2 regions of the Pectobacterium quasiaquaticum genome follow, and region 1 is predicted to be linked to the other one. Evidence: predicted binding sites of a transcription regulator. Region 1 holds the regulator's gene; the other holds the start of a gene.
The links. The regulator ArgR, encoded in region 1, controls arginine synthesis, uptake and breakdown. The targets are predictions, from matches to a motif close to ANTGAATAAAAATACANT.
Positions count from the first base shown of each region.

Region 1 (4,425 bases):
TATAAACGACAACAAGCCGCGCTTCCTTTCGGAAAGCACGGCCTTACGTATGCAACTGCTAAGTCTGCGGATTAATCACGCGTTGGAGGGAAACCCTCCTGAAAATTAATACAGACGAGTGCGGCGTGCGTTTTCTCGAGCCAATTTCTTTGCGTGACGTTTCACTGCAGAAGCTTTAGCGCGCTTGCGTTCTGTCGTTGGTTTTTCATAAAACTCACGACGACGAACTTCAGCCAGAACGCCTGCTTTTTCACAGGAACGTTTGAAGCGACGCAGAGCTACGTCGAACGGCTCGTTTTCACGTACTTTAATTACCGGCATGTGCCTCTCACCTCAATAAATTCGGTTTGCCGCTGGCCTTGTGCCAGCCTTTTCAAAATGGTGCGGAATTCTACTGCAAACGTGACGTCTTTGTAAAGCATTGCGGTGATCATAAAACGCCCAACCACGGCCAGCGCAGAAATCAGGCTGCTTATGGTAGACTATCCGCAGTTTGAAGCAAGCGGCATTTAACGCGTGCTCGTATCATCATCAAAGTTAGGAACAGCAATGCGCGTATTGGGTATCGAAACATCCTGTGATGAAACCGGTGTGGCCATTTATGACACGGAAACCGGTTTGCTCGCCAATCAGTTATACAGCCAGGTCAAATTACATGCCGATTACGGCGGCGTAGTGCCTGAGCTCGCCTCACGCGATCACGTGCGTAAAACGGTTCCGTTGATTCAGGCGGCGCTGTGTGAAGCTGGGCTACAGGCTGACGATATCGATGGTGTGGCTTACACCGCAGGCCCAGGTTTGATTGGCGCGCTATTGGTGGGTGCAACGATCGGTAGGTCGTTGGCATTCGCCTGGGGTGTCCCGGCGATTCCTGTGCACCATATGGAAGGGCATTTGCTGGCGCCGATGCTGGAAGATAATCCGCCAGCGTTTCCTTTCGTAGCACTGCTGGTTTCTGGTGGTCATACGCAGCTCATCAGCGTGACAGGCATTGGTGAGTACCGTTTGCTGGGCGAGTCGATTGATGACGCGGCGGGTGAAGCGTTTGATAAAACGGCAAAATTACTGGGATTAGATTATCCCGGTGGGCCAATGTTGTCGAAAATGGCGCAGGCGGGGAATTCCCAACACTTTACGTTTCCGCGCCCGATGACAGACCGGCCGGGGTTGGATTTTAGCTTTTCTGGGCTAAAAACGTTTGCTGCCAATACGATTCGTAGCAACGGTGATGACGATCAAACGCGTGCCGATATTGCTCGTGCGTTTGAAGACGCCGTCGTAGATACGCTGGCGATAAAATGTCGTCGTGCGTTGGATGAGACGGGCTTTAAACGACTGGTCATGGCGGGGGGGGTGAGTGCAAACCGGACGTTGCGCCAGCGCTTAGGTGAAGTGATGGCGAAACGCGGTGGTGAAGTGTTTTATGCACGCCCCGAATTCTGTACAGATAACGGTGCGATGATTGCTTATGCGGGCAGTGTACGTCTGGTTCATGGCGCGAGCCAGACGCTGGGCGTATCCGTTCGGCCACGTTGGCCGTTGGCTGAATTGCCTGCGGTGTGAGTGTTCGAGCGATAACCACTACGTGTAGATAACTGCTTTACACGTAGTGAAGAAAGCGTAGCAAAAAAGCGCATTACAGCTCTTGTTCGAATAGAACCAGAATCGCTTCGTAAAGCTGTTTGACGCTGAAGCCTCTTGCTGGGGTGGTAAAGATAGTATCATCCCCCGCGATGGTGCCGAGAATGCCTTCTGACTTACCTAATGAGTCCAGCAGGCGAGCAATGAGCTGCGCAGCGCCAGGGCTGGTATGGATCACGACGACGGCATCATTGTAATCCACGTCCAGTACAAGGTTCTTCAGCGGGCTGGACGTCGTCGGGACGCCAAGTTCAGCAGGGAGACAATACACCATCTCCATTTTGGCATTGCGAGTGCGCACGGCGCCAAATTTCGTTAGCATGCGTGACACCTTGGATTGGTTGATGTTTTCAAATCCGTCGTCTTGCAATGCCTGAACAATTTCACTTTGAGAACTGAACTTCTCTTCTTTTAACAGCGCCTTGAACGCTTTAACGAGGTCTTCTTGTTTTGTCGAATTTCGCATTCTGCACCGGATTAATTGTTATGGTTAATCTTCCTATTATGCAGTTGTGTGAATTTTTATGCAATTAAATTGCGTATAATTCCAATCCATTTCACCAGATATGCGTTAGTCGCTGTTTTCAAAAAAAATCGACTCTCGGGTAGTCCGAAAAATGCGTCCTGCGTCACATAAAAGTAAATCAAATGTTATCAGAATGATGTTGTTTGGACGCCACCGATCGGTGTAATGTAGCGCACAGGTTAATTGCACGTGAATGAACACCGCGTTATAGCTCAATAGCTTATTAACTTTACTTACCTTTTAAACGAATGGTTGTTTTTGATTTATTATTAGAGACATAGCGTATTTTTGTCTCTCATACAATTTGTGGAGAGATAAGTAGGTTGCTCGTATTCCCATTTTTATATTCTGTTTATAACCAAATGAATTCACGGCACTTTTTTATTTTACGATAATAAGGAGTTTAGGATGAAAGTTGCAGTTCTCGGAGCAGCAGGTGGTATCGGTCAGGCACTCGCACTCCTCCTCAAAACCCAGCTTCCTTCAGGTTCAGAACTATCCCTTTACGATATCGCTCCGGTCACGCCGGGGGTTGCCGTCGATCTGAGCCATATTCCTACAGCCGTGAAGATCAAAGGTTATAGCGGTGAAGATGCTAAACCAGCGCTTGTTGGTGCAGATATCGTGCTGATCTCCGCGGGTGTGGCACGTAAACCTGGTATGGATCGTTCCGATCTGTTCAACGTCAATGCTGGCATTGTGCGTAATCTGGTTGAGCAAATTGCGGTTACTTGCCCGAAAGCCTGTATCGGTATCATCACCAACCCGGTGAATACAACCGTTGCCATCGCAGCAGAAGTGCTGAAAAAAGCTGGCGTATATGACAAAAACAAACTGTTCGGCGTCACCACGCTGGATATCATCCGTTCCAACACGTTCGTTGCTGAGCTGAAAGGCAAACAGCCGCAGGACATTAATGTGCCGGTTATCGGTGGACACTCTGGTGTGACGATTCTGCCACTGCTGTCTCAGGTTCCTGGTATCAGCTTCAGCGAGCAGGAAGTGGCCGATCTGACCAAGCGTATTCAGAATGCGGGTACTGAGGTTGTTGAAGCCAAAGCGGGTGGCGGATCGGCAACGCTGTCTATGGGTCAGGCAGCTGCGCGTTTTGGTCTGTCTCTGGTTCGTGCGCTGCAAGGTGAAAACGGTGTGGTTGAATGTGCATACGTTGAAAGTGATGGCAAATATGCCCGCTTCTTCGCTCAGCCGATTCTGTTAGGTAAAGACGGCGTCGCCGAGCGTAAAGACATCGGCACATTAAGTGCTTTTGAGCAAAATGCGCTTAGCAGCATGCTGGATACGCTGAATCAGGATATTGAGTTAGGCGAGACATTCATCAAGAATTAATCATTGAGATGTTTCTAATACGTGACGTTGAATAAAAAGCCGGAGATGTCCATCTCCGGCTTTTCTTTTTTTAATCGGGGCGGATGAGTTTTTTTCTGTCGATAAGCTCATTAGTTTCTGGATTGTAGTACCGGCTGGGCCAAATCTCTGATGGGTGAATACCCAGCGCATCGGCAATAAGCCACTCCCCTTTGGGCCAAGGGCGTGATAGTGCATTAGCTAGTGTAGATGAGCTTAATCCGGCCGCTCGCGATACCGCCGCCAGCGTCGTGTTTTTCTTGCGCAGTGCAGCAATGATATCAGCGGGATGCCAGTCTTGTTTCCTTAAAATCATAATCCTTCCCTTATTTGCTATAAGACGACTATAGATTAGTGGTATAAATAACGGATGTTAGTTATATGCCGAACTAACATGACATTATTATTTGGAAATAATATAGCATTAATTTTCCTTAAAATTCTCAATTAATTTCCAAATAGTCGCGTTTTTGTTAGGGATGGCACTATCAGGATGAAAGGCAATGAAAAAAGAGTGGTTTGCTACCAGCGAATTGGTTGGAGTCGGCGGCCTTCCGAAATCAAGACAAGGATTAAATAAACGCGCCCGCGAGGATGGATGGGAGAAGCGTCGCCGTAGAGGCGTCCAGGGAAGAGGGGTGGAATACTCAATTCACAGCTTGCCGGATACGGTAAAAAAATCCCTATTACTCGAAATCGAGCCTTCCGCCTACTCGGCGAAACAGCCTGCGGCACTGGCCGTATGGATGCAGATCTATCAACAACTATCTGAAAAAGAAAGAAATGAGTTAATCGCTTATATTTTGCGAGTCGGGGTCTCTACCACGCTGAGCCAGTTAGGCATTACACCGTCGGATGAGGAACCTATCTCATCGATGGTGATTGACTGATTC
Region 1 covers NZ_CP065177.1:611,253-615,677, forward strand. Annotated here, with positions in the region: gene rpsU (30S ribosomal protein S21) at 106-321, opposite strand; gene tsaD (tRNA (adenosine(37)-N6)-threonylcarbamoyltransferase complex transferase subunit TsaD) at 550-1,563, shown strand; gene argR (transcriptional regulator ArgR) at 1,637-2,107, opposite strand; gene mdh (malate dehydrogenase) at 2,576-3,514, shown strand; gene IG609_RS02890 (helix-turn-helix domain-containing protein) at 3,585-3,848, opposite strand; gene IG609_RS02895 (DNA-binding protein) at 4,036-4,422, shown strand.

Region 2 (4,425 bases), 890 kb from region 1:
ATCGAGCCAACGATGTCCTGTTCCGCCAGACGGTAATCAAACCGCAGTGAGTCATTAAATTGTTTAAAACGCTGATCTGCTGCCTGACTAAACCGACCGCCCCACAAAGCCATAACGATTACTCCCAGAATTTAATTCATGTTGGTATCGCATCATGCCATACCCAGAAACGACTTACGCCAGAATACGTGTACCAATCGCCACGCCGTTGAACAGCGCAGGTAGCTGCTCGGCATGACGCCAACTAGCGATATCAACCGGACGCCCCAGCGCACGCGCGGCATCCAGCGCGGCGTTGACCTTAACAATCATGCCGTCGGTAATAATGCCCTGAGCAATCAGTTGCTCGGCTTTCTCCGCCGTCATTTCAGCAATACGCTGGCCTTTACCGTCCAGAATGCCACTCACGTCAGACAGCAGGATTAAATCCGCGCCCAGCGTTTGCGCCAGCGCCGTCGCCGCCTGATCGGCGTTGACGTTCATCAGGTCGCCCTGCGCCGTAATACCAATGGAGCTGACGACAGGCAGGTAGCCCGCAGACAGCAGCGTATTCAGCAGCGCAGGCGATCCCGCTTCCGCTTTGCCCACAAAGCCCAAAGACTCATCGAGCTGCGTGACCGTCGTGCTGCCGCCATCGCCCAGACACAGACCAACTGCGTTGATATCATGCTTCTTCGCCCATGACAGCAGCGTCTTGTTGGCGGATCCCGCCAGCGCACCGGTGATGATGTCGATCTGATCGGCTGGCGTGACGCGCAGGCCGTTTTTCTTCACGACTGGCAGCGCCAGCTTCTTCATCAGCTCGTCCACCAGACAGCCGCCGCCGTGCACAATCACCAGCGGACGCTGATGCTCCTGACGGTAAGCCACCAGTGCGGTGAACAGACGCTCCAGCGCTTCTTCGCTATCCAGTAAAACGCCACCTAATTTGATAATTAACGGATTCATTATGCTTCGCGCCTCGAAATGTCGGGACCAGTAGTCATTAAATTAACGATTGGGTTTCAGGGAAACCAAAACGAATGTTCATGCATTGTACAGCCTGTGCCGCCGCGCCTTTCAGCAGATTATCTTCGGTTGCCACCACGATGAGGTGTTCACCGTCAACGGAGAAACCGATATCGCAGAACGGCAGGCCGACAACGGATTTCAGCGCCGGCACGCCCTTGTCATACAGGCGAACCAGCGGCTTATCGTGATAGGCGTTGTGATAGGCTTCGGCAACATCCTGCTGGGTGACGCCCGGTTGCAGGCGGCAGGTGATGGTTTCCAGAATACCGCGAGCGAAGTTGCCCAAATGCGGCGTGAAGATCACTGGCGTGCCGAGGTGCGTTGAAATTTCAGGTTCATGACGATGGTTGAAAATACCGTACGGTTGCAGGCTGACTTCGCAGAAGCTGTTGGTCATCGACGCTTTACGCCCTGCCCCACTCACGCCGCTCACGGCATTAATCACCGGCCACTGGGCTCGGTTCAGCAATTGCGCGTCCAGCAGCGGTTTCAGCGCCAGTTGCGCAGCCGTTGGATAACAGCCCGGCACGGCAATCAGCTGTGCCTGCTTCACGCTTTCAGCACGCCATTCGGCCAGCCCGTAAACCGCTTTTGCCAGCCAATCGGGGTGCTGATGCTCAAAACCATAGTAACGACGATAAAATTCGGCATCCTGTACGCGGAACGCGCCGGACAAATCAAAAACGGTGCAGCCTGCCGCCAGAAAAACAGGGGCCAGATCGTGGCTGACTTTGTGGTCGGTCGCCAGAAAAACGACATCCACGCCTTTCGCTGCTTCTTCCGCATCGGTCAGCGGTTTTACCGGTACATCAATGATGCCTTTGAGCTGCGGATGTAAATCAGAAATCAATTTTCCTGCATCGACACTTTGCGCAGAAACCATCAAAGCGGTTATGTTCATCTGTGGGTGACGGTTCAGGTAGAGCGCAAGCTCAGCGCCGGTATAACCACTTGCACCAACAATCAACGTATTCAGCATGGGATCCGTATACCTTCTTACTTATCTATGGAACAGGTAACCGGGCTCACCAGCGTCGATACGCTGTTCACCCGCGAAACTCAGTGAAAGTGACGAATCGCCATCGCCGTACCTTTGGGTTTCCTTTCGCCGAGCATTATTGTATTTTTATTCAAAATAAATGCATGAATATTGATACTATCCTAACCAGAGGCTGTCAACAGTGAAGATGAATTTACCCCCTTTTATTGAGCTATATCGGGCATTGATAGCCACACCGTCCATCAGTGCCACCGACAGCGCGCTCGATCAAAGTAATCATACCTTAATCAACCTGCTGGCAGGCTGGTTCGGCGATCTCGGCTTCCATGTGGAAGTCCAACCGGTTCCCGGCACCCTCAATAAATTTAATATGCTGGCGCGGATTGGTGAAGGAAAAGGTGGCTTATTGTTGGCAGGCCACACCGATACCGTCCCGTTCGACGACGGTCGTTGGACGCGCGACCCGTTCACGCTGACCGAACATGACAACAAGCTGTACGGCTTGGGTACAGCGGATATGAAAGGCTTCTTTGCCTTTATTCTGGATGCGTTGCGCGATATCGATCCGACCAAGCTGACAAAACCGCTCTATGTGCTGGCAACGGCAGATGAAGAGACGACGATGGCCGGTGCCAAGTATTTCTCTGAATCCACGCAGATTCGCCCGGACTGCGCCATCATCGGCGAACCGACGTCGCTGCAACCGGTGCGCGCCCACAAGGGCCATATGTCTAACGCGATCCGCATTCAGGGGCAGTCCGGTCACTCCAGCGATCCTTCACGCGGCGTGAATGCAATCGAACTAATGCATGAAGCGATTTCCCACCTGCTGGTATTGCGTAACACGCTACAGGAGCGCTATCACAACCCGATTTTCCACATTCCTCACCCGACCATGAACCTCGGCCACATTCACGGCGGCGATGCCGCTAACCGCATCTGTGGCTGCTGTGAACTGCATATGGATATCCGTCCGCTACCGGGCATTACGCTCAACGATCTGGACGGACTGCTGTCAGAAGCGCTTGAGCCTGTCAGCCAGCGCTGGCCGGGCAGGTTAACCATCAGTGAACTGCATCCGCCGATTCCTGGCTATGAATGCCCACCAGACCACCGTCTGGTGTCCGTCGTAGAGAAGCTGCTGGGGACGAAAACGGAAATCGTGAACTACTGCACCGAAGCGCCGTTTATTCAGACGCTGTGCCCGACGCTGGTTCTGGGGCCAGGATCAATCGAGCAGGCGCACCAGCCGGATGAATATATTGATACCAAGTTTATTAAACCAACGCGGGATCTGATCTCGCAGGTGATTCATCACTTCTGCCACCACTGATCCAACGAAAGCGGCCTTGTCAGCCATGCTGACAGGGCTACTTTGAGACAGCTCATGAAAAAGAAAGACTTCATCGCGCAGGATTTACTGAGCAAAATCTATCAGCACACCGATCCGCTGCCGGAAAAGCTGCCGCCGGAACGCCAACTGGCGGAAGAATACGGCGTGTCACGCTTTACCCTCCGTCAGGCGCTGGAAAAGCTCGCCAGCATCGGCGCGATCCATATGGTACAAGGCTCGGGTAACTTCATTAATCAGGGCGTACGCAGCAATCCGCTGGTATATAACTCGATTACCGAAAAGAAATTTAATCAGATTTCATTCCGTCTGCTTAGCCTGCATAAGCGGCTGCCGACGCGGGAAGAGCAGCAGGTTTTTGCTATCAGCGAAAATACGTTCATCTGGGAATTCAGCCGGTTACGCTACGTCGATAACCGTAAGGTGCAGATCGAGATATCGAAGATGCCCGCCGCGGATTTCCCAGACATGAGCCAGAAGATTATTGAAAGCTCAATTCAGCAGTATGTGCTCAGCAAGGGCTATGCGATTTCACACTACCTGACGCATTATCAGGCGGTTAACGTCACCAAAGCACAGGCTGAGCTGCTGGGCTGCAAGAAAGGCACGGCGGCGATGCATATTCTTAATCGCGGTATTTTACAGGGCGGTCGCGTGTACGAAGCGAGCGATATCATCGACATCAACTACGCCTGCACCTACGTCATCCCCTTTAACCGCGATAACCTGAATTTCCGCCAGTCGCCGTAACGCTTAAATTTTTTCCTGAGCTAGGATTTGTCCACCTTGTTCACCGGAACCTGGGCCAATAGAGACCTTAAAGTCAGCATAATCTTCCGCCTCAGGGCGATGTTCAATAACGACGATTGCACCAAATAAAGAAGACTTTTGGTAGATAAACCCCAAGACTTTCGACGCAGTCTCGGGATCAAGGCCTGCCGCAGGCTCATCGATAAAGAGTAACTTATTACTTTTCCTTTTTTTCGATAACATCTCACACAACTTTATTCTACGCATTTCACCACCGGAGAGTGACTGCGTTTTTCTATTTAGTTTTAAATGA
Region 2 covers NZ_CP065177.1:4,189,953-4,194,377, forward strand. Annotated here, with positions in the region: gene argH (argininosuccinate lyase) at 1-113, opposite strand, end outside; gene argB (acetylglutamate kinase) at 175-948, opposite strand; gene argC (N-acetyl-gamma-glutamyl-phosphate reductase) at 986-1,990, opposite strand; gene argE (acetylornithine deacetylase) at 2,193-3,344, shown strand; gene IG609_RS19200 (GntR family transcriptional regulator) at 3,399-4,112, shown strand; gene IG609_RS19205 (ATP-binding cassette domain-containing protein) at 4,116-4,425, opposite strand, start outside.
Region 2: argC (N-acetyl-gamma-glutamyl-phosphate reductase) is a predicted target of ArgR. The motif match lies at 2,129-2,146, and genes of this name have one in related genera.